One region of the Brevibacillus sp. 1238 genome, then DNA from elsewhere that is predicted to be linked to it. Evidence: riboswitches for the same ligand, from Rfam matches in the RefSeq annotation. Region 1 holds a riboswitch; each other region holds the start of a gene.
The links. Region 1 has a riboswitch for cobalamin ahead of M2298_RS07555 (ABC transporter substrate-binding protein). Riboswitches for the same ligand answer to the same signal wherever they lie in the genome.

Region 1 (7,483 bases):
GATGAGGATTTGCTTCGCTTCGAAGTCATCTGGGCGGCTGCCGGGCATCCGAACGCTGTTTTTTCGCTGACGCCAAAGCAACTGGTACAAATGACGAATGGCGAAGTAGCGCGCATCGCTTCCCGCCCGTAACCAGCCAAGAAACGGCAAAGCCCTCTCGAATCCGGGCACGATCAATGGTAAAGTGGAAATATTCACACGATATCAAGTTGGCAGGGGGAGAAAAATCGATGCAGCCTACTGAACCGATTTCCTTGGGACACCGCATCCATCTGATTGACGGCTTTGACATGGGCTGGGCGGAGCGGACGGGAACGTATGTAATAGCAGAGGAACAATTGACGCTTGTCGAGACAGGGCCAAGCCCGTCCGTGCCGTACATTGTGGCAGGATTGCACAAGCTCGGCTTTTCGCCGGAGCAAGTCAAATACATCATCGTGACGCACATTCATCTGGATCACGCGGGCGGGGCAGGCTTGTTTTTGCGCGAATGCCCGCAGGCCAAAATCGTGGTGCATCCAAAAGGAGCGCGCCATCTGGTGGACCCGAGCCGCTTGATTGCGGGAGCGAAAGCCGTTTACCAGGACGATTTCAACCGCCTGTTCGATCCGATTGTGGCGATTCCCGAGGAGCGAATCTTGGTGCGAAAAGACGGAGACACCTTGCCGATCGGGCCGAACTGTGTCCTTGAATTTTTGGATTCGCCCGGCCATGCGAACCATCATTTCAGCATTTACGATCCGGTTAGCCGCGGCATGTTCACAGGTGATACAGCGGGCGTTTTTTATCCGCAACTCCAAAAAGACGGATTGCATTTCGTTTTGCCGTCCACGTCTCCAAACCAGTTCGATCCGCAGGCGATGCTTGCGTCTATCGAGCGTTTTCGCAAGCGCGAACTCCAGCGTATCTACTTCGGGCATTTTGGCATGACGGAAGAAGTGGAGGACGTCTATCGGCAAGTGGCAGAGTGGCTTCCCGTATTCGTGGCAGAAGGCGAGGCGGCCGTTTCCGCCGGGCTTGGCACGGAGCAATTGGGGGACAGGCTGTTCGCTCTTGTCAGCCAGCATCTGCAAGCGCGCGGCATTGCCGAGCAGCATGAAGTGATGAACGTCCTGCGACTGGATTTGCAGGTGTGTGCGATGGGAATTATCGATTACTTGCACAAGCGCAAGCAGTAATTTTCGTCGGTTAGGCAAAAGGCCAGTGGCTGCTGCAGGTTGACGGGTAGCCTGGGCCTGCGTTTTGGTGCAAAATGACGCATTCTTTTTTGGGCCAAGGAATGCTATGATGGTGGGTGAGTCTTAGCTTGCAGGCACAAACAACTGAATACAGCAAGCAGGTGCCTCGTCTGTCATGGGCGAGGTGAAAAGGGAAGCCGGTGCAAATCCGGCGCGGTCCCGCCACTGTAAAGCGGCTGTCGCAAGCCGCAAGCCAGGAGACCTGCCTGTTTGCATGATGTGCCTGCGCCTTCGCGGAAAGGTTCGGCCCGTTCAGGACTTTTTGGCGTGACCAGATCGTTCTGGCAAGTCGACCCTTTTGTTTCCCGCTGGAAGCGAAGGGGTTTTTCTATGCTAAGAATCAACCAGTTGCCCAGAAAGGAAGTTATACATATGAAACGTTCGTGGAAACTGCTCATGCCCCTGGTCATTGCTGCAAGCTTGGTCGGCTGCACAGGCAATGGCAACACGCAAACAGCCCCTGCTCCAAAGACAGAGGCGCCACAGACAACACCACAGGAAACAACGGCCAAAGCGACTGTCTACCCGCTGACGGTCAAAGATTCGACGGGAAAAGAAGTGACCTTGCAAAAAGAGCCGCAGCGGATTGTCTCCACCTCTCCGGGTGAAACAGAGATTTTGTTCGCACTCGGCCTGAACGACCGGATCGTCGGGGTGTCCGACTACGACGATTATCCGGCAGAAGCTGCCACGAAGCCGAAAGTGGGCGGTGTCGTCAAGCCGAGCGAAGAGGCGATTCTCGCCCAGTCGCCTGATCTGGTCATCGGCGGAATCTCGATGGATGAGCCTGTCGCTGCGAAGCTGAAAACGTTAGGCATGCCTGTTTACGTGACTCACCCGCAAAAAATGGATGAGATATTTGACAACATTTTGGCGATGGGTGTCATTACAAACAGACAGGAGCAGGCGGAAAAAGTAGTCGCAAGCATGAAGCAGGACATCGCGCGCGTGCAGGAAGCGGTCAAAGCGGTGAAGCCGGAAGACAAGAAAAAAGTGTACCTGGAGTTTTCGCCGGGCTGGACGGTGGGCAAAGGGGAATTTCTGGATGAGCTGATCTCACTGGCAGGCGCGACAAACATTGCCGCTGATACCCAAGGGTGGAACCCGATCAGCGAAGAAAAGATTTTAAAAAGCGATCCTGACGTCATTTTGTATGCAAAAGGCATTACGGACGACAAGACAGGGAAAAAGCTGGAGGACATCATTGCGAACCGCAACGGCTGGGACAAGATGAAGGCGATCCGCGACAAGCAGATTTTCGGGATGGAGCAAAATTTGCTTTCGCGCCCGGGACCGCGGATTACCCAAGGTTTGATCGAGGTAGCCAAAGCGATTTACCCTGATCTGGTGAAATAAAATGAAGAAGCAGTTGCTTTTATGGGGAGGAGCCAGCAGTCTGATCCTGCTGGCATCGGCGGTAGTCAGCATTTCGATGGGAGCGGCATCGCTTCCGCTTTCGCAAGTATGGCTGATCTTGTTGCATCAGCTCCCCGGCATGTCGGACTTGGTTGCCGTGACATGGCCGGATTCGTCCGAGCAAATCGTGATGAAAGTGCGTTTTCCCCGCGTCATCCTAGCGATTCTGGTAGGGGCTTGCCTGTCGCTTGCGGGCGCCGGATTTCAAGGGGTGCTGCGCAATCCGCTCGCAGACCCGTTTACGATGGGAGTGGCATCCGGAGCTGCTGTCGGTGCCGCTTTTCTGATCCTGTTTGGCTTGCAATTCGCTTTTCTCGGGGAATGGAGCACGCCTGTGGTCGCCTTTTTGACGGGGCTGTGCAGTCTGTGGATTGTACTGTCGCTGGCGAAGACGCAGGGCAAGCTGCAAACAGAGACGCTCATTTTATCCGGGGTCGTCATTCAGGCGTTTCTCGGTTCGCTCGTCTCTTTTATGGTGTCCTTGTCGAACCAGACGGTGAACGAAATCGTCTTTTGGCTGATGGGCAGCTTGTCGTTTCGCGGCTGGGCTTTTACGTATGTGCTGATTCCGTATGTGCTGATCGGCGTAATCGTGCTGGTTGGCTATGCCCGCTCCTTGAACCTGTTTGCTCTGGGTGAGCGTCAGGCGGCGCACCTGGGCGTCAATGTCGACAAGACGAAGCTCATTATTTTGCTCGTATCGACTTTGTTGACGGCGGCAGCGGTTTCGATCTCAGGGATCATCGGCTTCGTTGGCCTCGTCGTGCCGCATCTGGTGCGGATGCTGGTCGGGCCGGATCATCGCATCCTGCTGCCGATGTCGGCGATTGGCGGCGGCATCTACGTCCTGTGGGCGGATACGCTGGCGCGGATGCTGCTCGTTCCTACGGAAATCCCGCTCGGCGTCGTGACCGCGTTTTTGGGAGCGCCGTTTTTCGCCTATTTGTTGAAGCAAAACAAACGAACCGGAAGGAGGTAGCTGCGATGATCCACGTACGAGGTTTGCAAAAAGCTTACCAGGATGTATCGGTTTTAACAGAAATCGATTTTGACGTGAAGCGGGGCGAGTTTTTCGGCATCATCGGCCCGAATGGCAGCGGCAAATCGACGCTGCTGAAAATGATCTCCAGCGTCATTGCCCCTGATGCGGGAGAGATTACGCTCGCCGACAAGCCGCTTGCCCGCTATACGCGCAAAGAGCTGGCTCGTGTTCTCGCCGTACTGGAACAGGAAGGGCTGCCTCCTGTCGGTTTCCGTGTCCGCGAAGTGCTGGAGATGGGACGCTTCCCTTATCAAAACTGGCTCGGTGAGGAAAAGGATGACGTCACGCCGCTGATCGAGGAAATCATGCAGCTGCTGGGGCTTGTGCCGCTGGCGGAGCGCACGCTGGATCAGCTGAGCGGCGGGGAGAAGCAGCGCGTGGCTTTGGGCAAGGCGCTCGTGCAAAAACCGCAACTGCTGCTGCTGGACGAACCGACTACGTACCTCGATATCGGCTACCAGATTCAACTGATGGATATCGTCCGCAAGTGGCAAAAGACGACGCAAGTGACCGTCGTGGCGGTTCTGCACGACTTGAATCTGGCGTCGCTCTACTGCGACCGCATCCTGATGCTGCACAAAGGAGTGCAGATTGGCGTAGGAACGCCGCAAGACATGCTGCAAACGGACAAGATTGAAGCGGTGTACGGGACAAGGCCGATCGTCATGGAGCACCCTGTCCATCATTTGCCGCAAATCATGCTGCAATCCCGGGCGTAAGGAGACGTTGGAATGATCGTACTTGTGACAGGCGGTGCGCGCAGCGGAAAGAGCACGTTTGCGGAAAAATATGCGGCTCATCTGGGAAAAGCAGGCGTCTATATCGCCACCGCGCAAGCTTTTGACGAGGAGATGCGCGAGCGGATCGCAAGGCATCGCGCGCGAAGACAGCAAAGCGGCTTTCTGTGGGAGACAGTCGAGGAGCCTTATGCACTCGCTGACGTGATTCGCTCGTTGCAGCAGCGAGACGAGTTCAAGCAAAATCAGGCAGTCGTGCTGGTTGATTGCCTGATCGTCTGGCTGTCCAACTGGCTGATCCGCCACGAACAGGAGCAGGCAGTGGAACGCACGCTTGCACAGGTAGATGAGCTGATTGCAGCGCTGCAACATTTTCCCGGAACGATTTTGTTCGTTACGAATGAAGTCGGAGACGGGCTGGTTCCGGAATATCCGCTGGGACGCATGTTCCGCGATTTGGCGGGCCTGATGAACCAGCGCATGGCGGCGGCAGCCGATCAGGTTTTCCTGCTCACGGCAGGCATTCCGCTGGAGATCAAAAGCAAGGCGTTTCGCTTTTAGGAAGGGGAAAAGACGGTTCGAGTCGTCTTTTTCCCTTTTTTATGCTATAATATAAGAAAAGCAATGGAAGGGATCAGGATACCATGCGTCCCCATAGGACGATCTGGAAACGTTTTGACCTCTCCTACATCTAGCTTCGTAGTAGTCGATCGTCACTTGGACGACCAATCTACTACGAAAGCGAGGCCCTTTGTATGAGTAGCGACTTATACTTGCGATGTTCCTCCGTAGTCGGTTGGTCGTCTGTGCCAAAACCGACAAAAATGCGAGGAATCGATGATGAGGAGAGCGCTGCAATTTGTTCAACGTTACGGTATGATTTTGTTTGGAGCTTGTTTGCTGGCATTTGCGTATTATCACATTAACTTTCAGAACCATTTGTCTGAAGGTGGCTTTGTAGGTTTGGGCCTGTTGGCCAAATACGTCTTTGACCTGTCGCCAGCGTTAATGGTGCTGCTGTTGGATATCCCGCTGTTTTTGGTTGCCTGGTTAGTGAGAGGGCGACAATTCATCTGGGATACGATTTTTGCCTCTTTGGCTTTTACCGGGTTTTACGAGCTGTTTGAGCAGTATTCCCCGATTGTCATGGACATGAGCAGAATGATGCCCCTGGCTTCTGTACTGTCAGGCGTATTGACCGGACTCGGTACGGGACTGGTTTTGCGCTACGGAGCAGCGACGGGCGGCGACGACATTTTGTCCCTGTTGCTCAGCAAGTATACGGGATTGTCCATCGGTACGATTTTCTTGTTGCTGGACGTGATGGTTTTGTGCCTGTCGTTCTGGTATGTGCCGATGAAAGAGATGCTGTACACCATTTTAGCTGTAGTCATTTCCAGCCAAGTGATTACCTGGACGGTCAAATCCGGAACAGGAATCGCCGTAGAGGAAGAGGCGCACGCTCATGGCAACGTCTCTGTGACGCACCAATGAAAATGAGTAATCCAGTTGAAAAACATGCCTATACACATGCGCGAAAAAGGCCAAGTCGGGTTAGCTGTCGACTTGGCCTTTTGCCATTTCTACGTACATAACTATATGGCGAAGTAGTGGATACTAACCCTTACGAGAGTTTTGACGGAAAGGACGGGGGAGCAATGAGCGATCGTTTTTTTGGCAACTACAAAGCGTTCGTGGTCATCCCGGCAAAAGAAAAGGGAGCGGGGCCAAAAGCGTTTGATCCAAGCGATTACAGCCGCCATTTCATCCTGACGTTTTCCTTGTACGATTCGCTGATTACGTGCTGGAAGGAAGCCGGGAAGTTCAAGGTTCAGCCGCGGCAAGGCTTGGCTCGTGTCATCGATGCGTTTAACCTCAAGCACGACGGCACGGCTTACTTGCAAATGCTGGAGATGGAGGACGACCAGCCGTATTTTGTGCTGGCGTTATCTTGCAAGTCGGCCGCCGATCACGAGCAAGCAGCGATTAACCGGATTACGCAGCTGCTGGAAAAAGATTTCGCCACGGATCTGTTGATCGGGGAAACATGGTACCAGCTGATCGGCGCCAAAGGCAAATTCGAGCGGAAGCTGTTCTCCTACAACATACAGCCTTATGCTCAACCTCCGAAGTAGTCGGCGAGTCCATCCGCGATGGCTTGCGCGGCTTTTTCCTGGTACGAGGACGTGCGAACGAGCGCTTCGTCTTTTGGATTCGATAAAAAGCCCAGCTCCACGAGCACGGACGGCCTGTCGTTTTCCCGCAGGACGTGGTAGTCGCCGTAGGAGATGCCGTTGCTTTTCAAGCCTATGCCGCTTGCCAGGCGCGATTCGATACTGCGGGCGAGGTCGTAGTCTTTGTTTTGCGCATAAAAAAAGGTCAAGGTGCCGCTGTTTGGCTTGGTCGAAGAATTGTAGTGGATGCTGACGAAGGCGTCTGCTCCCCGCGCCTCGCTGATCGCCACCCGCTGCGAGAGCGAAGGCTTTTCCGCATCGCTCGTCCGCGTCAAAATGACCTGCGCCCCGCGCTGCCGCAGCTTGCTCGCCAACAGCGCCGTAGTTTTCTGGTTCAGCGTCTTCTCTTCGGTGTTCCACTTCGTTCCGAGCGTTCCTACATCGCTTCCGCCGTGCCCCGGATCAAGCACGATGACTTTGCCCCGCAGTCCGCCTGACTTGTTGCTCTTGCCTGTGGCTGGACTGCTTTTTCCTTCCTGGATGTAACTCGACGATACCCAGCCTGTTTTGCCATCGGCGGTTCTGGCCTGGAGCCAGTCTGCTTGCCTGTTGACGATCTCTACCTGCGTGCCTGCGGACAGCACGTGCAAAATGTCATGCGTAAGTCCGGGACCTTTGCGCATGCGCAGCGCATCGGCTGTCACGAAGCCTGTTTTTTTGCTGCCAGAAGTTGCTGGGGCTTGCACGGATGTGCCTGAGCTTTTCGCAGGGGAGGAGGCGGTGCCAGCCGCGCCTTTTTGCAAGTAATAGCCGGCAACCCAGCCGCTCGTGCCCTGGTAGTTGATTTTCACCCAGCCATGCGATTCGTCCGAGATG
Region 2 (7,483 bases), on a different contig from region 1:
CGGATTGAGAAAAATCATTTTGATCCGGTGTTTTTTATACAAGGAGCGAATATCTTCGGGATCGATGCCCTCCGGACTGACCGGGAGCCGGAACAGGCGCAGGCCGGCCGACTGAAACATCGGCAAAGAGTAGCAATACGATGGATCTTCTATGGCGACGGCATCCCCGGGAGCGAGCAAACATTGAGTGATCAAATAAAGCGACTGCTGGGAACCCGATGTGATGAGAATGGACGAGTCTGTCGTGTTGATCTGCCGATACCGCGACAAATAGGAAACGAGTTCTTCGCGCAGTGGCGTGAAGCCTTGGGGATTGTCGTACCCTAAATATTCCGTAAAGGGGTTTTCTTTCATCAAGGTGCTGATTTCCTGACCCGGAGACAATTGCGCGGACAGCTCACCGCTGGCAAAGTCGATCATGCCGTCTTTTTGCAGGGCCTCGCGAATGCGGCGCAAGTAAAACAAATTCGGGAGAAACTGCCCGCCCTCCACGTACCGATGCCAGTTTGGGGTGTGTTTGGGGGTCGCTTCCCATTTGTTTTTGCAGACGCGCGTGCCGCTGCCTGTCCTGCTTTCGATGATGCCGAGTGCACGCAGCTCTTCGTAAGCCAAAATGACGGTGCTTCGATTGACCCCCAACTGCTCTGCCAGCTTTCTTTCAGAGGGGAGCAAGCTTCCAGGAGGATATTCTCCATAAGAAATCCTGCGCTCGATCTCATCGGCGATTTGGTGATAGAGTGTTTGCGTGCTGGACCGATCAGGTTTCCACATGATAATCACAACCTTGGACATATTCGTTAACAATGATATTGACAAGAAACAAACTTATCATACCACGCGAATGGAAGCAGCTTCGGCCGAAAGAATACCAATCTATTGAACATGGATGGGTGAATGGCTGAGCAATTGGATGGTTTGCTTTTGAGAAAAATGTGGTATTCGGTGATCAATCACCGAGCAGTTTATTTCCGCTGACGGCTATATTATTGTTGCTCCGATGTGGAATTACGGCGTGCCGCCGATGTTGAAGGCGAATATCGATGCGGTGTGCATCGCCAGAAAAGCATTTCGCATGACGGAAAACGGCGCGGACGGCGTCATTTCCGTCTTGAAACAACTATATATGGAAAAAGGGCCGCCCCGAACATCCATTCTTGTTCGGGGCGGCAATAGTGGCAGTAGCGATGTCGTTACTCGACGTAGCGAATGATGTGTTCGCGCGGCTGTCTTGTTTTCGGGCGCGGCTCGTTTTTGCGGTAGCCAAAGGCAACCATGCAGGCTACGCCGAAGCGTTCCTTGTCCAGCAGTCCTTCAGCTTGCAGGAGTTCCTCTGCCTGTTTTTTGTCGAAGCCTTCGATCGGGCAGGAATCGATGCCGATCATGGCGGCTGAGGTCATCATGTTGCCAAGGGCGATGTACGTTTGTCTGGCTGCCCATTCGAACATGACGCGCTCGTCTGCAAACAGCTCAAAATCTTGCTTCAAAAATTTGTCGTACATGGCGCTTTTCGCGGTGATGACGTTTTCCGGCAAAAGCTGTACGTTTTTCATCTGGTTCATTACGTAGTCGGAATCAGCCGCCATCTCTTGCTTGGTACGCGCCAGGATGATGACAAAATGACTCGCTGTAGCCAGTTGCTTTTGCGCTCCCCAGGAAACGACAGACAGCTTGTCGCGCAGAGCGCGGTTTTGCACGACGAGAAAGTTCCAAGGCTCAAAACCGAATGAGCTGGGAGAAAGGCGAGCCGTTTCCATAATGAAAGCGAAGTCTTCTTGTGCAATCGTTTTGTCTGCGGCAAATTCTTTAGTGGCGTGTCTGGTTTCGTATGCTTGCAAAATCTGTTCTTTTTGGATCATGTTATCCTCCAGATAAGGTAAGTTATTTTGGGGAAGTCATCGGGTAGAACGGACAAAGGACAGGACGGTTTCGATCAGCTCTGCCTCCTGCTCCCACAGTACCAGGTGCCCTGAAGCGATCTCGTGGTAGCGCGCGTCAGGCAGGAGAGCGGCCATTTCCCTTGTCTGCTCCACAGGCACCATGCGATCGTAAGTCAAGCCGATGGCCAGTGCTGGGGCAGTGACTTTGCCAAGCAAAGGCCGCAGGTTGATGCGAGTGTCAAGTTCGGCCTGTTTGCCAGTACCTTCGGCAAGTGTCGCAGCCAAATTGGCGGTAAACTCATGCAACTGCTCCAACGTTTGAAACGAGCTGTAAAACGCCGGGCTGAGGCCAGTGTGGATGGCGAATTGGGCGAACAGCTCCCGATCCTGGCGGAACAGCTTTTGCCACAGATCGAACTGATAGGCGACAGCGAGATCGCTTTCTACCCAGCCCGCGATCGCTGTCACCGATTGGACTCGCTCCGGGTATTTGGCGGCGATGGCCGTTGCTACGACAGCGCCGAGCGAGTAGCCTACGACATGAAAGTGCGTAAAGCCTTCCTGCATAACTGCCTGCACATTTTGCTCGACCAGATCGTCCAGCTCCAGCCGCTCGCGGTCGTCTTGCGTTTTGCCCGAGCCGCTGTAATTGGGGGTGATGACGGTAAAGTCAGGTGCCAGCGCCTTGCCGAGATTGCCCCACGTGCCTTCGTAACTGCCTCCTGTACCGTGGATCACCAGCACGGCAGGTCCGCTTCCTTCTACTGCATATGCGACGTTTATGGGACCAACCTGAACGAATTTTTCCATGAGGGCCTCCTTGAAATCGTGTTTTACAAAAGTGATCTTACCGAATACACTGTAAAAAAGTAAGTACGCACTTTTTCGTTGAATACTTACCAAAAGGGAAGTGAGAACCATGGGGAACCAACAGGTGATTTATCAAATAAACGGCAAACAGTTTCAGTGTCCGATCGAGCTGTCTGTTTCCATTCTTGCAGGAAGATGGAAAACGACGATTATTTGCCAACTGATGAACGGGAAAAAGCGGTACGGTGAGCTGAAGAAAAACATCATGGGCGTGAATCACAAAATGCTCGCGGAACAGCTGCGGGAGCTGGAAGAGGCGGGGATTGTGCTGCGGCATGTGTACCCGGTCGTTCCGCCAAAGGTGGAGTACGAGCTGACAGAGCGGGGAGAAGCACTGCGTCCCGTGATTGAATACTTGATCAAATGGGGAGAGCAGTTTGGCACGCCTGTGGCGGATGAAGTGGAGCCGACTGCCTAAAACTGCTGAAAGCACCGGGCCATAATCGCATACGACAACCATACGACCACCTGAGAACGGCGGATTTTTTTCGGGCGAAGGCAAAAGAGGGAAGGAAGCGGCCGATTTGTTTTTACGGTCCCCCCTCCCTATGAAAATAATGGTATAATCAGCCAAGAATAGCATGCAGCTAGGTGCCTTTGCGAGAGCAAGGGGTAACAGGGAATCGGGTGAAAATCCCGAGCGGTCCCGCCACTGTAATTGGTGAGTTCTCTTTCCAACATGTCACTCGGTATGGAGCATAACCATCGGGGAAGACGAAAGAGCGCGATGAGCCAAAAGCCAGGAGACCTACCTAGTTTGTCACACCCGTAATCCTTCGCGGAAAAGGTGAGGTGTAGGAAGAAGCTGCGACAGCTTGTGTCTATTTATTCATGATGTCGACTGATTACTTCTACACGTTTGCCTCGTCCGGCGGGACGGGGCTTTTCTATTGATCACAAAAAGATAGGGAGTGGAAACGATGCTGCAAAAGAACCGGAAAAGCTGGATCGGCAAAGCATGGCTGTTTGGCCTGCTCACGATTTTTTTGGTCGTGACTGGCTGCTCTGCTGCTTCACCGTCATCGTCAACGCCTGCGGAACAGAAAACTGAACAGGCGGTGCCGCAGGAAAAGCAGGAGCTTGCTTTTCAAGATTCCGCAGGGACTGCGATCACGGTAAAGCTGCCAGTAGAGCGGGTGGTCGTGCTCAATCGCAACACGGCAGAAGCGATCAAGCTGCTGGGAGCCGAGCAGTACGTGCTGGCTACAGGCGACACGACGGTCAAAAATAACCCGTACCTCGGATTTGACAGCAAGCCGGATGTGGGGGAAACGAAGCAGATCAATCTGGAGCAAATCATCAGCTTGAAGCCGCAAATCGTCTTCGCCTATACGAATCGCCCCGACAAGACGCTGGAGGAAAAGCTGGAGCCAGCCGGAATCAAAGTCGTGCGAATGAACAACTATTTGCCGGAACAGATGGATGAGGAGCTGAAGCTGCTCGGCAAAATTTTTGATAAATCGGACAAGGCAGACGAATTTCTCGCCTGGAAGCATTCGATTGAAAAGCTGTTAGCGGACCGGGTGGCGGGCATCAAGGAGGAAGACAAAAAACAGGTGCTTGCCTTGTCAGCCGGATTTCTCAATACGAACGGGGGCTACCGGATTTTCCCCAGCCAGTCGTTAGACGGGAAGCCAGGAGTAGGGGAAGGCTACGCGACGATTCTGGCTGGCGGGAAAGACGCTGCCGACTTGCAATGGAATCCGGCGGAGGCGTCGACTACGATCATGGTCGACGAGGAATATGTGCTCAAGCGCAACCCGGAGGTCATTACCCTGCACGGCACCTGGCTGGGTGGCTACAATGTGAAGGATACGAAGCCGTTTGAAGAAGCGCTGCGCCATATTATGAGCACGACATCTGTTTCGCGGCTCAAGGCGGGGCAAAGCAAAGACATTTACTTTTTCTACACCAACTTTGTCGGATCGGACAAGCGGTATATCGGCAATCTCCAACTAGCCAAATATTTGTACCCGGATAAATTCCAGGATATCGATCCCGAGCAGTATGCCAAAGAGTATTTTGAAAAATGGTTAGGCGTGCCATACCAAGGCATTTGGCACTATTCGTTCAAAGATGTTCAATGACAGCCAAGGACAACCGCTGAGCAAGCCAGTGCAGCGACCGATCCAGGCCATCTATCACGGGAGCGTGAAAAGCAAGCTGCTCATTTTGACAAGCCTTTTCCTCCTGCTGGTGCTGCTGACGCTTTACGCAGTCAGTCAAGGGGCTGTAGAAGTTGCGTTGCCTGAGCTTTTGGCTATTTTGTCCGGACGCGCTTCCGATGAGATGACCGCCTACATCGTATACGAGATTCGGCTGCCGCGCATGGTCATGTCGATCATTACAGGAGTTTCGCTGGCATGTGCCGGTGCGATTATGCAGGCGATTTTGCGCAATCCGCTGGCAGACCCTTTTACGCTCGGCGTATCGAGCGGAGCGGCTTTTGGAGCAGCATTGGCGATCGTGGCCGGGACGAGTGTGTTTGGCATCAACCTCGTTTCGAGTGGACAGTGGATGATCGCTCTTAATGCCTTTGTGTTTGGCTGTCTCGCTGTGGGCGCGGTCTACGGCATCGCCAAGCTCAAAAACAGCTCGACGACCGTACTGCTTTTGGCGGGGGTGGCCATTGGGCAACTGTTTTCGGCGGGCGTTTCCGGTTTGAAGTTTTTTTCCAACAACGAAGCGTTGAAAGACTTGGTTGTCTGGCTCATGGGAGGATTTTGGGGAGCGAAATGGCAAGTGCTGCACATTTTGCTGCCGCTCGTGATCATCTCGCTTGTCCTTTTGCTGAAATACGCCTGGGACCTGAACTCGCTATGCGCTGGCGAAGATGTAGCGCGAACGCTCGGCGTCAATGTCAAACAAGTCCGCTGGGTGTGCCTTTTGCTCGTTACCTTGATGGCCTCCGTCACGATTGCCTTCACCGGGATTATCGGGTTCATCGGGCTGGTGGCACCGCATATCAGCAGAATCATCATCGGGACGGATTATCGATTTTTACTGCCGTGCTCTTGCCTGATGGGCGCTTTGCTGCTGCTCTTGTCAGATACGGCAGCCCGCATGGTATTATCTCCGATCGAGATTCCGGTAGGCATCATCACCGCGTTGTTTGGCGCCCCGTTTTTCGTCTATTTGCTGTTGAAAAAGCGCAAGGACTACTGGGCATAAGGAGGACGGTCGGGTGTACATGCAGGTCAAGGATTTATCGATCAAGTACGGAACGAAGATGATTCTGAAGCAAATTCAGATGAACTTGCAAAAAGGCGAGGTCGCAAGCATCATCGGGCCAAACGGTGCCGGGAAAACAACCTTGCTCAAAAGCATGGCGTCGATTATCCCGGTGGAACGAGCGCGGATCTGGATCAAAGACAGAGACATTCGCTCCTATTCGGCTAACGAGTTGGCGAAAACGCTGGGGTACGTGCCGCAGCATACGGCTTTCGGCTATCCGTTAACGGTGTTGGAGACAGTGCTTCTGGGCAGGAAACCGTACATGCAGTGGAACGTGACCGCTCACGATCTGGAAGTAGCGGGAGCAATCATGGAGCGGCTGCAACTTGCGGAAATGGCGCAGCGTTATATGGACGAGCTGAGCGGAGGCGAGCGGCAAAAGGTACTGATTGCGCGAGCGCTTGCCCAAGAGCCGGAAATACTGCTGCTGGATGAGCCGACGTCCGCTCTCGATATTCGCCATCAACTGGAGGTGCTGGAGCTGGTTCGGCAGCTTGCCCTCCAGCAGCAAGTGCTGGTCGTGTTGATCATGCACGATCTGGAGCTGGCGGCCAGATATTCAGATCGCGTGTTTTTGCTGCAGCAAGGGCAAATTTATGCTTCCGGGCGGCCGGAGGAAGTGTTTACCTCTGCGAATATGGAGCAGGTGTACGGAGTAAAAGTCGAGATCGGGCAGGGCAGCAGCGGTCTGAAGTTGACGGCCACGCTGCCAGAGTCGCGATAAGCAAGGGGGAGAACATGTACTACGGAGTAAGGCTAGGGATGAAGTCCAGGGAAGCCTGGATGGAAGGGATGAAAAATTGGGAAGGCAAGCTGCCCGAGCGCATGACTGACGACCAACTGGAAGAAAGCTTTTGGGATCAATTTTTGCAGCGCAAAACGGCGGAAGCGGAGCCGGATGACTATGTGCGGGAGATTGGCAGGGAGCTGCTTTCCTTTATTCAGGAAGACGATGAAGTGCTGGAGATTGGGCCGGGATGGGGAAATTACACGTTTGCGGCGGCGAGCAAAGCGCGGTCGCTCACTTGCGTAGACAGTTCGGCGAGTGTGCTGGGCTATCTGGAGCAGGGGGCGCGTGCGAAAGGGCTATCCAACATGAGCTTTGTCCATGCCAAGTGGGAAGAGTACGAGCCGCCCGTCCATGATGTCGTGTTTGGTGTGAACTGCTATTATCGGATGCAGGCGATTGATCAGGCGATGGTCAATATGAACAATTCGGCCAGGCGGTTGGCGGTGATCGGGATGACTAGCGGGCCGGAAAAGCCGCACTACTGGGATATTCATCAGCAGCTCGGGTACAAAATCAAGTTTTCGCGCAGAGACTATATTCATCTGACCAATTTGCTGTATGAGCTGGGCATTGACGTGAACTGCAACATTCTTCCTTTGCAAAAAACGTACGTGTACGAGTCGGAGGAGCAGTTTGTCAGCCAAAATTTGAGCGCGATTATGGAGCCGTCCTATGATCGGGAGAAAGCGGAGGCGATTTTGCGCCAATATTT
Region 3 (7,483 bases), on a different contig from region 1:
TACGGATGGCCTTTTGCGTACGGAGCAGTGCCGATTCCATGACGTACAAGTCCTTCACGATGTCAGCCAAGAGGCGCAAATACTCTTGCTCCTGGTCAACCTGTAGCGCGGAATGCCCAATCGTGTACAAAGACTGCTGACACAAACGTCTGGCAAACGCGACAAACCGCTCGTTTCGCCCGGCTTCACCGCCAGCGATCACCGGAGAGAGTGGAAGTGATTCGGGGCTGCCTGCATATTTTTTCATTAAAATTTTGCCAATCGTCAATCGGTTGATTTCGTTGGTTCCCTCAAAAATTCGGCTGATTCTGGCATCGCGATACAGACGTTCTACCTCGTATTCCTGCATGTAGCCATACCCGCCATGTATTTGCACAGCCTCGTCCACGGCTTGATCCTGCACTTCGGAGCCGTACACTTTATTGATCGCGCACTCCATGGCAAAATCGGCAAGCTTTTTGAGCATGTCTTCGCTGTCGCTTACGGCTTGCAAAGCGTCATCCAGCGCCCCGGCTGTCCGGTAGGCTGCGCTTTCGGCTCCGTAGATGGACACCGCCATATTGGCGATTTTCTCCTGGATCATCGTGAAGTCGACGAGCGATTTTTGAAATTGCTTGCGGACTTTTCCGTACGTGACCGCCAGTTGTAGCGCTTGTTTGGCCGAGCCGATGTTGGAAAACGCCAGCTTTAGCCGCGCCATGTTCAAAATGTTCAGCGCGACCCGATGGCCTTGCCCCGGTTTGCCGAGGACATTTGCCTGCGGAACATGCACATCCTCCAACAGCAACGTAGCCGTGGACGAGCCTTTGATCCCCATTTTTTTCTCTTCCGGCCCGACAGACACTCCCGGATACGTCCGTTCCACGATAAACGCCGTCATGCCTTCGCTCGTATTGGCAAAAACAACGTACACATTCGCCAACTGCGCGTTTGTAATCCACTGTTTTTCCCCGTTCAAAATCCAGCCAGTTCCATCCTCGTTCAACACCGCGCTCGTTCTCGCGTGCAGCGCGTCAGATCCGGCATTGGACTCTGTCAATGCGTACGCGCCGATCCATTCTCCCGCGGCGAGCTTGGGCAAGTAGCTTTGCTTCTGCTCCTCCGTGCCAAAATAGACGTACGGCAAAGTTCCCACACCTGCATGAATGTTGAAGGACACGCTGAACGACCCGGCAAACCCCATCTTTTCCGCGACCAGTCCCGCGACTTTTTTGTTCAGGGAAAGCCCGCCGTATTGCTCGGGCACCTCGATCCCGAGCAGGCCAAGCTCGCCTGCCTTGCCAAACAACTTACTCCCTGCGGCATAATCGTGTTGCTCGATCGCCATCATTTTCGGGGCCACATCTTGTTTGACAAACAACTCGGTCGTTTTGGCGATAAGCTGATCTTCCTCGGTAAAATCTTCGGGCGTAAACCCATCCTGATACCAGCGCAGCTCGGCTGTTTCCATCCTGCCCCCTCCTTTCACCTGCAAACAAAAGAGAAAAAAGGCGATGATCCGATTCACAGCAAGCAGTCATTTTGCTCAAGGATGCGTATCATCGCCTCTTATGGTGTGCCGTCAACGATGTGTCTGGCGCTATTGTTCGTCTGTGAGAACCGTCTTGGCTATCCGGTTGTCCAGCTCCTCATATCGGTAGTACGAGATCACCTCGTACAGCTCGCTGCGGGTCTGCATGTCGGACAGCGCTGCTTTTTGCGTCCCGTGCGTCTTGATCAGCGAGAAAATGCGTTCATACGCTTTCGCGGCTGCCCGAAGCGATGTCACGGGATAGATGACCATTTGGTAGCCCATCTCGGCAAACTGCTGCGCCGAATAGTACGGCGTTTTTCCAAATTCGGTCATGTTGGCGAGCAAAGGCACCTTGATCTTTTCCGCGAACAAACGGAACTCCGCCTCCGATTCCAGCGCTTCCGGAAAAACGGCATCCGCTCCCGCTTCCACATACGCCGCTGCTCGCGCAATCGCTGCCTCCAGTCCCTCCACAGAACGCGCATCTGTCCGTGCCACAATCAGTAAAGTAGGGGCAACTTCTTTCATGACGCTGATTTTTTGCGCCATTTCTTCGGTTGTGACCAACTGCTTCCCGTTCAAGTGACCGCACTTTTTCGGAAGCTGCTGATCCTCGATCTGAACCGCCGCGACGTGAGCTTCGACCATTTCCCGCGCGGTGCGGGCCGCGTTCAGCACGCCGCCAAATCCCGTATCGATATCGACCAGCACAGGCAAGTTGGTGGCTCGTACGAGGTCTTTCGCGCGTTCAGCCGTTTCGGATGAAGTGACGATGCCCAAATCCGGCAAGCCCCTGCTCGCGGTATAGGCAGCCCCTGACAAGTACAGAGCCGAAAAGCCCGCCTGTTTGGCGACGATGGCAGCCATTGCGTCGTGCGCTCCGGGTATTTGCAAAATGTCAGGCGCCGACATGAGCGAGCGCAGCTGCTCAGCCAGATCTTTTTGCGTCATAGGTTGATCCACGATCCACGCCAAGCCAAACGCCTCCTTATCCAATCAAAAACAGATTCATAAACTCGTTCACGCGCATCTGCCCCAATTGTTCGTGGTCAAAGCAGACTTGCTCGATTTTGCGCTGCTGCCCGGCTGGGAAATGGGTACGCAATGTATCCGAAAACTTTTCCTCGATCTTCGGAATCGCTTCCTGACGGCGGAAACGGTGTCCGAGCGGATATTCGCACTCGACGTTCTCCGTCTTCGTTCCATCCTTGAAGTGAATCTGTACCGCATTTGCGATTGAGCGCTTGTTCGGATCGAGGTAATCGTACGTGTACTGCTTGTTCTCGATCACCTTCATTTTCGCGCGCAGACTGTCTATTCTCGGGTCGCTGGCGGTTTCGTCTTCGTAATGCTCCGCTGTAATCGTTCCTTTGAGCAGAGCAATGGCGGTAATGTATTGCAGGCAGTGGTCACGGTCAGCCGGATTGTGCAGCGGGCCGACCTTGTCGATAATCCGGATAGCCGATTCATGAGTCGTAATCGTGATGGAATCGATCTCTTCCAGTCGGTCGATGACTTGCGGGTGCAGCGTTACGGCGCACTCTGCTGCGGTTTGGGCGTGGAACTCTGCCGGATACGATACTTTGAACAGCACGTGCTCCATCACGTAGGAGTCGAGCGGTCGAGCGAGCTTCAGTTCTTTTTTGTTGAACAAAACGTCCTGGAATCCCCAGCCTGGCGCAGACAGTGCGGACGGGTAGCCCATTTCGCCTTTTAGCGCCATCAATGCCAGATGCACGCCCCGGCTGGTCGCGTCTCCCGCAGCCCATGACTTGCGCGATCCCGTATTCGGTGCGTGACGATAAGTGCGCAGGCTCGAATTGTCGATCCATGCGTTGGACAAGGCGTTAATGATCTCTTCCCGGCCCCCGCCCAGCAGCTTCGTCACGACCGCAGTCGTGGCGATTTTGACGAACAGGACGTGATCAAGCCCCACGCGGTTCAAGCTGTTTTCCAGCGCGAGCACTCCCTGAATCTCGTGCGCCTTCACCATCATTTCCAAAACATCGCGCACGACGAGCGGTTCTTTTCCTTCTGCCAGGCGCACACGGCTCACATAGTCGGCTACAGCCAAAATGCCTCCCAGGTTGTCGGACGGATGTCCCCACTCGGCTGCCAGCCACGTATCGTTGTAGTCGAGCCAGCGAATCATGCATCCGATGTTGAACGCTCCGCGCACAGGATCAAGCACATACGCTGTGCCGGGAACACGGCTGCCGTTCGGAACGACTGTGCCCGGGACGATTGGCCCCAAAAGCTTCGTGCACTCGGGATAGGACAAGGCCAAAATGCCGCATCCGAGCGTGTCCAACAGTACGTAGCGCGCGGTCTGGAACGCCTCCTCGCTCGTAATCTCCTTCGTCAGCACATAGTCTGCGATCTCCTCCAGCAACTGGTCTGTTTTGGTGCGATCATTCATTTTCAACAAGCGACTCATTCCTTTCTGCTTGGATTGGATTTAGGCGTGGCGTTGGCCGATGTAGTTGACCCGTGGACGGAAAAGGCGGTTGTGGCTATGCTGCTCGATGACGTGTGCGCACAGCCCCACTGTTCTTGCGCTGAAAAAGATCGGTGTGTACAGCGGAATCGGAATCCCCAGCATCCAGTAAACCGGAGCGGCGTAGTAGTCCAGATTCGGGTAAATGCCCTTCTCGCGCTCCATGATTTTTTCGCCTGCCTCGCACATCTGGTACAGCAAGTCGTCGCCTTTTGCATCACACAATTGTTTCAGGGCGTCCTTCATCATCAGTGCGCGCGGGTCGATCTTTTTCATGTACACGCGGTGCCCGAAGCCCATGATCCGCGCCTTGTTGGCCAGCTTGGACTCCAGCAAAGCTTCAAACTCCTTGACCGAGCCTGCCTCAAGCAGCATGTGCATCACCGCTTCGTTCGCGCCGCCGTGCAAGTTCCCTTTCAAGGAAGCGACCGCCCCGGTCAACGCCCCGTACAAATCCGACATCGTCGAGGCAATGACGCGTGCCGTAAACGTCGAATTAGGCATCTCATGCTCGCTGTACAAAACAAGCGAACGGTCGAAGATGGCTTCTTCAAAGTCGGACGGGATTTTGCCCGTGATCATGTACAGGAAATTCGCACTGTACGACAGCTCCGGCAGCGGCGCGATCAGCGCTTCCTTTTGAATCACGCGGTAGCTGTTGGCGACGATGTTCGGCACTTTGCCCAGCAGCTTGTAAGCCCGCTCCTTGTTGGCTTGCGCCGTGCAGTTGTCCAGTTGGCTGTCGTATCCGGCAAGCGCAGAAAGCCCGGTGCGCAAGCCGTCCATCGGATGCGTTTTTTCCGGCAGCAGCTTGAGCATGTCGAATACTTGGTTCGGTATGTCGTACTCGGCTTTCAGCTTTTCTTCCACTTCGCGCTTTTGCTGTTCGTTCGGCAACGATTCTTCCAGCAAAAGATGGACGATATCCAAGTAACGATGCGCTTTGGACAGCTCGATCAAATCGTACCCTTTGATGACGATTTCCCCTTGCTTCGTATCCAAAAAGGAAATGCTCGTTTCCGCAGCGACCACACCTTCCAGACCTGGAAAAAACTTTTCTTCAGCTCCCATTCTCTTCATCCTCCGCCCCGATTAAGTTGACCTTTAGACGTTGATAAGCCTTGTCGAGATTGTGCAAAAGCTTTTCTTGATCTGCCTGATTTTCTGCTCGCCTGATGACCTCTGCTTTTAATTTCGCGTAATGCGCTTTGATCGCGCTCGGGTTCTCTATCGTCAAGTTGTTCATAATGCACGCCTGAAAATCGTTGGTGAAATACTCCACCGTTCCAAACAAAAAATCACTCATCCGTCACGTACCCTCCTGAAAATCCGCACAAAAAAACAACTTCCGCAGAAGTTGTTAAGAGGCGAATGAATACCGAAACAAGCATGCTGATTGTGAAAATCAAAAACACGCCTATCCATCTCGCACTTAACACCCCCTATCCTCGTAGGTATTGATGTTGCGCTCAAACAGGCAGGTCTCCTGGCTTATGATCATCGCTTTTCGAACCTTCCCATTTTCGGCTGGCGAAAACAGTGGTATCTTCGAATCGCTCCCAATTACAGTTGCGGGACAGCGTCGGATTCGAACCGAACTTCCCTTTTAAGCAGATAAAAGTGTTGAATTTATCTGCACCTGTTTGTACACGTATGAAGTTTGCTCTCAATATATCAGTTATTTTGAAAATTAACAATTCTTTTCTTTGCTAAATATTGGATATTACGGCCATGATGCCAGCCCATCTACTGACAGGCTGGCATCATGGCCGAGCGGATTACCCGATGATCTTCGTTTTCTTCGCGTTTTCCATCGATTTTTGAATCAGCCCGCTCAGCGGTCGTTTCAAAGCCAGCGCAATAAACAGACTGATGCCGATGAAGCCGCACAGCATGAGAATATCCCGAATCGCCGTCTCCCAGAGGACGCCCCCGACCCCTTCACGCAACAAACTGATCGCGTAGGTGAACGGCATAAACGGATTGAGTGCCTGGAAAAAAGGCGCCGTCATGCTGATCGGGAACGTGCCCCCGGAGCTGGAAAACTGGAAGACCATGAAAATGATCGCGATACCCTTGCCGACATTGCCGAATACCGACAACAGCGTATACGTGATCGTCACGAACACCATACTGACGAGCATCGCGAAAAGGACAAACGGAACTTTGTCAGCCACATACGCTTCCAAAATGTAAAAGTCACCGAGCGTAATACACAGTGCCTGGAACAGCCCGATTGTCACGAATGTGCCCAGGCGGCCAAGGTACAGCTGGTACGGCTTGTAGCGTCCGTCCGGGTTCTCCGGGTCTGGTTTGAGCAAAGAAATCAGCAAGGTCGCTCCTACCCATAGCGACAATACTCCGTAAAAAGGCGACATCGCCGAACCGTAGTTCGGAATCGGATATTTGCGGTTTTCCTTGATCTGCACCGGACTTGCCAAAAACTCGCTCTCTCGCTTGATATCCCCGCGCAGCAGCTTGGCGAGATCGGCAAAGTGATTGTTCGCCTCGACCTCTCTCAGCTTGTCCGCCGCTTGCGCAATCGCACTCTCCAGCTTGGGCAGATCATCGCGCACCAGCTCGGCTACCCGGTGGACGCCGTTCTCCACCTCAGGCAGCTTGTTGCGGACAAAGTCAGCCAGCTTGGTCAGCTCCGCCTCGGCTTGCGGCAAATCGTTTTGGATGAAGCCAGCCGCCTGGTCGAGCTTTTGCTTGATTTCTGGCAAATGCTGCTTGAGGAACGGCGCTGCCGTGTGGATCGCTTTGGCAAACGCTTCGGACTTGCTTTGCAACGTTTGCGCCAGTTCATGGACCCGCGCCTGAATCTGCGGCAGCTCCTGCTCGATTCGTTTCAGTTCGGCCAGCCCCAGCTCCAGTCCGGCTTTTGTCTCTTTCAAAATCGCCTCGATATCCGGCAGCTTGTCTTTTGCTTTTTGCAGCAGTTCGGCGGAATCGCCCACGACTGTTTTCAGCTTTTCGATGCCCTCGGCGATTTTCGGAACGATTTCGCTATCGTAGCGCGCCAGGATGTCTCCCAGCTCCGCACTCGTGTTTTTCGCCAACTGATTCAGACTCTCGATCAAGTCTCTTGCGGGCTTTTTCCCGTCTGCCAACGCTTTCGCTATCGTATCGAGAATCTCGATTTGCCGATGCATTTTCTCTTCCAGCTTATGGAGCCGCTCGGAAAAAGGCGTCAGCGGCTGCCCCGGAATGTAGCGGTTCAGCTTGTCGACCAGCGCAGAGGTGTGTTCGACGATACGCGCAGCTTTGCCTAGCTTGTCAGACACAGCCTGCACTTCGGCAGCTGTAGGCAACCGTTCGGGATTGATTTGCAGCAGCCTGTCTGTCAGTTGCACAAGCGCATCGGACGCCTGCTGAGCCAAAATGAGATTTTGCTTGATGAGCGGAGCGATTGTTTCAAAAGCGCCGTCATGCGCCGTGAAAAATTGATTGAGCCGATCGGCAAAATCGAC
Region 4 (7,483 bases), on a different contig from region 1:
GTCTCCAGCCGGCTACACCGACATTCCTCAATGCAGGGAAAAGCCGCCGCGGGGAAATGGTCTCCTGCTTCTTGCTGGAAATGGACGACTCCCTGAACTCGATCAACTACGTGCTCGGAACTTGCATGCAGCTCTCGAAAATCGGCGGCGGCGTAGCGGTCAATCTGTCCAAGCTTCGCGGGCGGGGAGAGCCGATCAAAGGCGTCGAGGGCGCAGCCAAAGGCGTCATGCCTGTACTCAAGCTTTTGGAAGATGCGTTTTCCTACGCCGATCAGATGGGACAGCGCAAAGGCTCCGGGGCAGCTTATTACAACATTTTTGGCTGGGACATCAACGAGTTTCTCGATTGCAAAAAGATCAACGCTGACGAAAAATCGCGGATCAAGACATTGTCGATCGGCCTGATTGTGCCGAATGTGTTTTACAAGCTGGCAGAGGAGAACAAGCCTCTGACCGTGTTCGCTCCTTACTCGGTCTACAAGGAATACGGCGTTCATCTGGATGATCTGGATCTCGATCAGATGTACGACGAGCTGGTCGCAAACGAGCGCATCAAGAAAAAGATCGTCATGAGCGCCCGCGAGATGCTTACCAAGATCGCGATGATCCAGATGGAATCGGGCTATCCGTACATCATGAACAAGACGAATGCGAACAAAAACCACGCGCTCAAAGATATTGGAGCGGTCAAAATGTCCAACCTGTGCACGGAAATTTTCCAGTTGCAGGAGACTACCACGATCACGAATTACGGCGAGGAAGACATTATCCGCCGCGACATCAGTTGCAATCTGGCTTCCCTGAACATCGTCAACGTGATGGAGCACAAAAAAATCCGTGAATCCGTGCGCGAAGGCATCGAAGCGATTACGTCCGTCAGCGATGTAACCCGTGTGGAAAATGCGCCGGGCGTGCAAAAAGCGAACCGCGAGCTGCATTCTGTCGGATTGGGTGCGATGAACCTCAACGGCTACCTCGCGAAAAACAAAATCGCGTATGAGAGTGAAGAAGCAAAAGATTTTGCCCGCACGTTCTTCATGATGATGAACTTTTACTCGCTGGAGATGAGCGCCGAGATTGCCAAGGCAAAAGGGGAAACCTTCATGGGCTTTGAGCAGTCGGAGTACGCCAAGGGCACTTATTTTGACAAATATCTCGCAACCGATTACCGTCCGCGTACGGAAAAAGGCAAGCAGCTGTTCGAGGGCGTGCACATTCCGACGCCAGAGGACTGGGCTTCTCTCAAGCAAAAAGTGCAGGAGAACGGGCTGTATCACGCCTATCGTCTGGCGATTGCTCCGACACAGAGCATTTCCTACATTCAGAATGCGACATCGAGCGTAATGCCGATCGTGGAGCATATCGAGACGAGAACGTATGCGAACTCGACCACGTATTACCCGATGCCGTACTTGACGCAAGAGAACTATTTTTACTACAAGTCTGCCTATGTGATCGACCAGTTCAAAGTCATCGATCTGATTGCCGAAATCCAGGAGCATGTGGATCAAGGGATTTCTACCGTGCTGCACGTCAACAGCAACATCTCGACAAGAGAGCTGGCTCGCTACTATATTTACGCGGCGAAAAAAGGCTTGAAGTCGCTCTACTACACGCGCACCAAGCATCTGACGGTAGAAGAGTGCATTAGCTGCGCCGTTTAACAACAGATGTAGGTCATTGGAACAAGTTGATAGAGAAGAGGAACGCCTTATGAAAGCAGTCAATTGGAACAGGCCGGACGACGATTTTACGATGACGTTTTGGAATCAGAACATCATGCAGTTCTGGACCGATGACGAGATTCCGCTGTCGGACGACAAAATGTCCTGGATGGAGCTGAGCGCTACCGAGCGGGACACGTATAAAAAAGTGCTGGGTGGCCTTACCTTGCTCGATACGGTGCAAGGCGGCGTCGGAATGCCGAAAATCATGGAGCATGTGGACGGATTGCAGCGAAAAGCCGTCCTGGCTTTCATGGGCATGATGGAGCAAATTCACGCCAAGTCTTACAGCAGCATTTTCACGACTTTGGCTGCCACCGAAGAAATCGACGAGATTTTTGCCTGGGTGGAGCGCAATCCGCATCTGCAAAAGAAAGCGGCGTTGATCTCGCAACGCTATCAAAGCATCGAGACAGCGAAAGACTTGTACATGGCGATGGTTGCCTCTGTTTTTCTGGAAAGCTATTTGTTTTACAGCGGCTTCTTCTACCCGCTCTTTTTGGCTGGACAGGGCAAGATGACGAGCAGTGGCGAGATCATCGACCTGATTGTGCGCGACGAAAGCATTCACGGCCTGTACGTCGGCGTGCTTGCGCAAGAAGTGTATCAACGCCTCAGCGTCGTCGAGCAGACAGCTGTGAAAGAGGAGCTGTACGCGTTGCTGCACGAGCTGCATGAGAACGAAGAGGCGTATACCGTGTCTCTATATACGGAAATTGGCTTGGCGGACGAAGTGCTGGCTTACGTGCGTTACAACGCGAACAAAGCGTTGATGAACCTGGGACTGGACCCGTTCTTCCCGGAGGAAGAAGTCAATCCGATCGTTTTGAACGGGATTCGGACGCATACGAAGCAGCATGATTTCTTCTCGAAAAAAGGAAATGGCTATGTCCGCACGCTCAACGTCGAGCCGCTGACAGATGATGATTTCCGCTTTGAGTAAAAAGTTAAACGTATGTTTAAAAAGACTGCCGCTCATTGGCAGTCTTTTTTCGATTCTGATCCAAAAATGCGCCAGTAGAATATACGTGAGGTTTGCTCGATAAATAATATTTTAATAGATGGGAAGGAAATGAATCGCCTATTTTCAATATCTTTTCATTTATATTTATGTTATAAATAAATGACGTAACGAGCTGTTTTACTTCTGGTTGTCCAGATAGAATCGTGATCAGCGCGGAAGTGGCAAGCGAGAAGCGATCTGGTCATCGATTACCGATTTGGTCGACTGATTTATCTGACAATTATTCCCGCTCGATCTGATCCCGGTTGTTGGGGCATGAGCGGGCGGAGTGATTGTGTGAATTTTTTCACTAATCAGAGGGTTGCTGAAAAGCACCTTTGCTTTGGAATTACAGGAGGGTTTGTGTCATGCATCAAAAAGGTTCTTCTTCGTTCATCCTCATCATCGGCTTTATGCTGTTCGCTCTGTTCTTCGGAGCGGGGAATCTGATTTTTCCACCAATGCTGGGGCAAATGGCTGGAACGAACGTATGGACGGCCAATGCGGGCTTCCTGGTGACGGGAGTCGGGCTGCCGCTGCTGGCGATTATCGCTCTGGTTTATTCGGGAATGGATGATTTGCGTTCGTTGGCGAGTCGTGTGCATCCGGTATTTGGTCTTGTGTTTACGATTTTGCTCTACTTGGCAATCGGGCCGTTTTTCGCCATTCCGCGATCCGGGAACGTCTCGTTTGAGATCGGAATCAAGCCATTTTTGTCCGAGCAAGCTGGTCCGGTTCCACTGATCGTCTTCACCGTCTTGTTCTTTACACTCGCTTGCCTGTTATCTCTCAATCCTGGAAAAATTATCAATGTAGTCGGAAAAGTCTTGACACCGATCAAGCTGACTTTTATCGGCGTGATTGTGTTGACGGCGATTTTGTTCCCGATTGGCGCGCTGCAAGCACCTGTGACGGACTATCAGTCCAAAGCGTTTTACAAAGGCTTTCAGGACGGCTATTTAACCTTGGACGCTTTGGGGGCATTTGTGTTTGGAATCATCATCGTGAATGCGATCAAGCAAAGAGGCATCACGGCGAAAAAGCAAATTTTGCTCACGTGCGCAAAAGCAACGATGATCGCGGGCGCACTTCTGGCGTTCTTTTACACGGTGCTTGCCTATATGGGCGCTTCCAGTGTGGAGAAGCTTGGTCATCTGGAAAACGGGGCGCAAATTTTGGCCAAGGTGTCCAATTACTACTTCGGCTCTTACGGCGCCGTTTTGCTTGGCCTCATGATTACGATCGCATGCCTGACCACCAGTGTCGGCCTCATTACAGCTTGCTCTTCGTTTTTCCATTCGCTGTTTCCGGCGATCTCGTATAAAAAGTTTGCCGTCATTCTGGCTGTGTTCAGTACACTCGTCGCCAATATCGGCTTGACGGCGCTGATCAAAGTGTCGGTTCCGATCTTGATGACCATGTACCCGATTGCGATTTCCCTCGTCTTTTTAACGTTTATGCACAAAGGATTTGGCGGAAGACCAGAGGTGTATCAGGGAAGCTTGCTCGCTACTTTTCTGATCAGCCTGTTTGACGGACTGAACGCGGCAGGTGCCCAGCTTCCCGTCATCAACGACTTCTTTACTCGCTACTTGCCGATGTATACGATCGGGCTTGGCTGGATGCTGCCCGCTGTTGCAGGCGCTGTGATCGGCTACACTATTTACATGATTCGCAAACCTTCTCTGCGGGCACAGGAGCTGCGATTGACCAAGCAATAAACCGGAAAGCTGGCAGAGTAGAGGCAATCAGGCTGAACTTTGAAATAATTTTGGTGAGTGGAAATAGTTTAGCATGACAAAAACTGGTTTACGTGTTACTGTAAGGAGAAAGGTGCTCTTTTGCTAGATGCGAGAGCACATGCACTCATACCGACAATTTCATATGAGTGGGAACAGGTTCTTTGGCCGCGAAAATCGGCGCAAGGATGAAAAGGGAAGTCGGTGAGAATCCGACACGGTCCCGCCACTGTATGAGGGGAGTTTGCACAGCGATAAGCCACTGGTCGAGACGGACTGGGAAGGCGTTGTGCAGATCGTGATCCTCAAGTCAGGAGACCTGCCTGTTTCGACAACACTGCTTAACCTACGGGAGATAGGGAGGTGTTAGGATGCTGTGATCTCAGTGCTTATTTGGCATTTCTAACGTTCTTTTTGACCGTTGGAAGTGCCTTTTTTGATTGGCTTTACAAATACCTTCAATGGATGGGAGAGAAAGCTCATGAAAAGCAGCAACCTGGGATATCCGCGAATCGGCAAAGACCGGGAGTGGAAAAAAGCATTGGAGTCCTTTTGGGCAGGCAAATTGGAAGAGTCAGCGTTCCTTGCGCAAATGGAGCAAATCCGCCAGCAGCATCTGATCAAGCAAAAAGACAAAGGCATCGAGTGGATTCCCGTCAACGACTTTACTTACTACGATCACATGCTGGACATGGCTGTCATGTTCGGACTCGTTCCGAAGCGTTTTGCCTATGATGGCGGCCCGGTACCGCTCGATACGTACTTCGCCATGGCGCGCGGCAACAAAGAAGCTGTCGCAAGCGAAATGACCAAGTGGTTCAATACGAACTATCACTACATCGTTCCTGAGTTTGGCGAACGCCCGCCAGTGCTGGCAGAGAACAGGCCGCTGAAAGCGTACCTGGAGGCCAGGGATCAGCTGGGCATCGTCGGGAAGCCGGTGATTGTCGGGCCGTACACGTTTGTCAAGCTGGCGAAAGGATATGCGAAAGACGAGTTCGAACGCGTTGTCGATCAGATCGTGCCGCTTTACGTGGACGTGCTTCGTGAACTCGAACTGCATGGCGTGGAATGGGTGCAAATCGATGAGCCGGCTTTCGTCCAAGATATTTCCGAGCAGGACAGAGCGCTCATTCGCCGGGTGTACGAACAGTTCAGTCAGGCGCTGCCACACCTCAAGCTGATGGTTCAGACGTATTTCGAAGCGGTGGATTGGTACGAGGAGCTGATCGCGCTGCCAGTGGAAGGCTTGGGCCTGGACTTTGTCCACGGAGGAAAAGCGAATTTGGCCAACCTGACGGCACATGGTTTCCCGCAGGAAAAAGTGCTCGGCGCAGGAATCATCGATGGCCGCAACATTTGGCGCTCGGCCCTGGAGGAAAAGTGGGAGCTGGTCAAGACGATCAGCAATGTGGTCGACCCGGACCGGATTTGGCTACAGCCATCGAGCAGCCTTTTGCATGTTCCCGTCACTGTTGAAGCAGAAACCGATTTGCCTGGGGAAGTTCAAGCGGCATTAGCCTTTGCGGACGAAAAATTGGGAGAAGTGCAGCTTTTAGTCCAAGGATTCCGATTTGGAAAGTATGTTATCTCGAAGGAAATTGCCCAGAACGAAAAGGACTTGCTCCGCCTGGCCGAGTCTCCGGCGAGAAACCGGGAGAAAGTACAGCAGGCTCGAAAAGCGCTGGAGACGACAGAAGCCAAACGCGACGTGCCGTTCCACGAGCGCCGCGATATCCAGCAAGCCGCCTGGAAGCTGCCGCTTTTGCCTACAACGACGATCGGCAGTTTCCCGCAGACGGCAGAGGTTCGTCAGGCCAGACAGCAGTACAAAAAAGGGAACTGGACAGTCGAGCAGTACGATGCCTTCATCGCGGAGCAAATCAAGCAGTGGATTGCGATTCAGGAAGAGATCGGGCTGGACGTGCTTGTCCACGGCGAGTTTGAACGGACAGACATGGTCGAATATTTCGGGGAAAAGCTCGACGGCTTCGTCTTCACGAAAAATGGCTGGGTTCAGTCGTACGGTTCCCGTTGCGTCAAGCCACCTGTCATCTACGGCGATGTGCAGTTCGTCGCTCCCATGACCGTCAAAGAGAGCGTATACGCCAAGTCGTTGACGGAAAAACCAGTAAAAGGCATGCTGACAGGCCCGGCGACCATTTTGAACTGGTCATTTGTCCGCGATGACGTGTCCCGCCAAGAGGTGTGCGAACAGATCGCCCTGGCGCTGCAAGCAGAAGTGGAGGCGCTGGAAGCGGCGGGAATCCGCATGATTCAGGTGGATGAGCCTGCGCTGCGGGAAGGCTTGCCGCTCAAGCAGGCAGACAGGGCGGCGTATCTGGACTGGGCCGTCAAATCGTTCCGCGTGGCTACCTCGACAGTTGCCGCGAGCACGCAAATTCACACGCATATGTGCTATTGCGAATTTCACGACTTCATCGACGTCATCAGCGAGCTGGATGCCGACGTCATCTCGATCGAGACGTCCCGCAGCCACGGCGAGCTTGTCTCCGTCTTCGAGACTTGCACGTACGATAAAGGAATCGGCCTGGGCGTATACGACATCCACAGCCCGCGCGTTCCAGCTGTCGCGGAGATCGAAGAGATGGTGTCGCGCGGCGTGCAAGTATTGCCGCCAGCCCAATTCTGGATCAACCCGGATTGCGGTCTGAAGACGCGCGGAAGAGCAGAGACAGTGGAAGCTTTGAAAAACATGGTGGCGGCGACGCATGCTGTGCGTGACCGTTTGACACAAAAAGCATAATCGTATGATGGCAACGAGAGGAGCAGCACAGATGGCAACAGAAGCATGCCCGACCGGACAATCCCGAACCTATTTGACTGATCTCGTGTTCCCGCCGGATACGAACCATCACAATACGATTTTTGGCGGAAAAGTCATGGCGTACGTCGACAAAATCGCCTGCATAGCGGCGATGCGTCATTGCCGGAAGCCTGTCGTCACTGCTTCCAGCGATTCCTTTGATTTTCTCGCGCCGATCAAAACGGGCGAA

Region 2: linked by a shared signal. The riboswitch ahead of M2298_RS22435 (ABC transporter substrate-binding protein) and the one ahead of M2298_RS07555 (ABC transporter substrate-binding protein) in region 1 are both predicted to bind cobalamin.
Region 3: linked by a shared signal. The riboswitch ahead of M2298_RS17795 (hypothetical protein) and the one ahead of M2298_RS07555 (ABC transporter substrate-binding protein) in region 1 are both predicted to bind cobalamin.
Region 4: linked by a shared signal. The riboswitch ahead of metE (5-methyltetrahydropteroyltriglutamate--homocysteine S-methyltransferase) and the one ahead of M2298_RS07555 (ABC transporter substrate-binding protein) in region 1 are both predicted to bind cobalamin.

The regions. Positions count from the first base shown of each region.
Region 1 covers NZ_JARXWC010000003.1:7,216-14,698, forward strand. Annotated here, with positions in the region: gene M2298_RS07545 (YbaK/EbsC family protein) at 1-132, shown strand, start outside; gene M2298_RS07550 (MBL fold metallo-hydrolase) at 231-1,178, shown strand; cobalamin riboswitch at 1,321-1,462, shown strand; gene M2298_RS07555 (ABC transporter substrate-binding protein) at 1,611-2,594, shown strand; gene M2298_RS07560 (FecCD family ABC transporter permease) at 2,596-3,633, shown strand; gene M2298_RS07565 (ABC transporter ATP-binding protein) at 3,639-4,415, shown strand; gene cobU (bifunctional adenosylcobinamide kinase/adenosylcobinamide-phosphate guanylyltransferase) at 4,428-4,994, shown strand; gene M2298_RS07575 (YitT family protein) at 5,271-5,927, shown strand; gene M2298_RS07580 (hypothetical protein) at 6,092-6,568, shown strand; gene M2298_RS07585 (N-acetylmuramoyl-L-alanine amidase family protein) at 6,553-7,483, opposite strand, start outside.
Region 2 covers NZ_JARXWC010000012.1:91,686-99,168, forward strand. Annotated here, with positions in the region: gene pdxR (MocR-like pyridoxine biosynthesis transcription factor PdxR) at 1-771, opposite strand, end outside; gene M2298_RS28300 (NAD(P)H-dependent oxidoreductase) at 950-1,210, shown strand; gene M2298_RS22420 (NAD(P)H-dependent oxidoreductase) at 1,191-1,853, opposite strand; gene M2298_RS22425 (alpha/beta fold hydrolase) at 1,893-2,687, opposite strand; gene M2298_RS22430 (winged helix-turn-helix transcriptional regulator) at 2,797-3,165, shown strand; cobalamin riboswitch at 3,320-3,517, shown strand; gene M2298_RS22435 (ABC transporter substrate-binding protein) at 3,668-4,834, shown strand; gene M2298_RS22440 (FecCD family ABC transporter permease) at 4,863-5,918, shown strand; gene M2298_RS22445 (ABC transporter ATP-binding protein) at 5,938-6,705, shown strand; gene M2298_RS22450 (class I SAM-dependent methyltransferase) at 6,720-7,483, shown strand, end outside.
Region 3 covers NZ_JARXWC010000007.1:162,477-169,959, reverse strand. Annotated here, with positions in the region: gene M2298_RS17815 (acyl-CoA dehydrogenase family protein) at 1-1,450, opposite strand, end outside; gene prpB (methylisocitrate lyase) at 1,580-2,488, opposite strand; gene M2298_RS17805 (bifunctional 2-methylcitrate dehydratase/aconitate hydratase) at 2,502-3,932, opposite strand; gene mmgD (citrate synthase) at 3,972-5,081, opposite strand; gene M2298_RS17795 (hypothetical protein) at 5,071-5,316, opposite strand; cobalamin riboswitch at 5,470-5,668, opposite strand; gene M2298_RS17790 (YhgE/Pip domain-containing protein) at 5,789-7,483, opposite strand, start outside.
Region 4 covers NZ_JARXWC010000002.1:685,634-693,116, forward strand. Annotated here, with positions in the region: gene nrdE (class 1b ribonucleoside-diphosphate reductase subunit alpha) at 1-1,664, shown strand, start outside; gene nrdF (class 1b ribonucleoside-diphosphate reductase subunit beta) at 1,714-2,667, shown strand; gene brnQ (branched-chain amino acid transport system II carrier protein) at 3,096-4,448, shown strand; cobalamin riboswitch at 4,607-4,807, shown strand; gene metE (5-methyltetrahydropteroyltriglutamate--homocysteine S-methyltransferase) at 4,948-7,233, shown strand; gene M2298_RS07225 (acyl-CoA thioesterase) at 7,265-7,483, shown strand, end outside.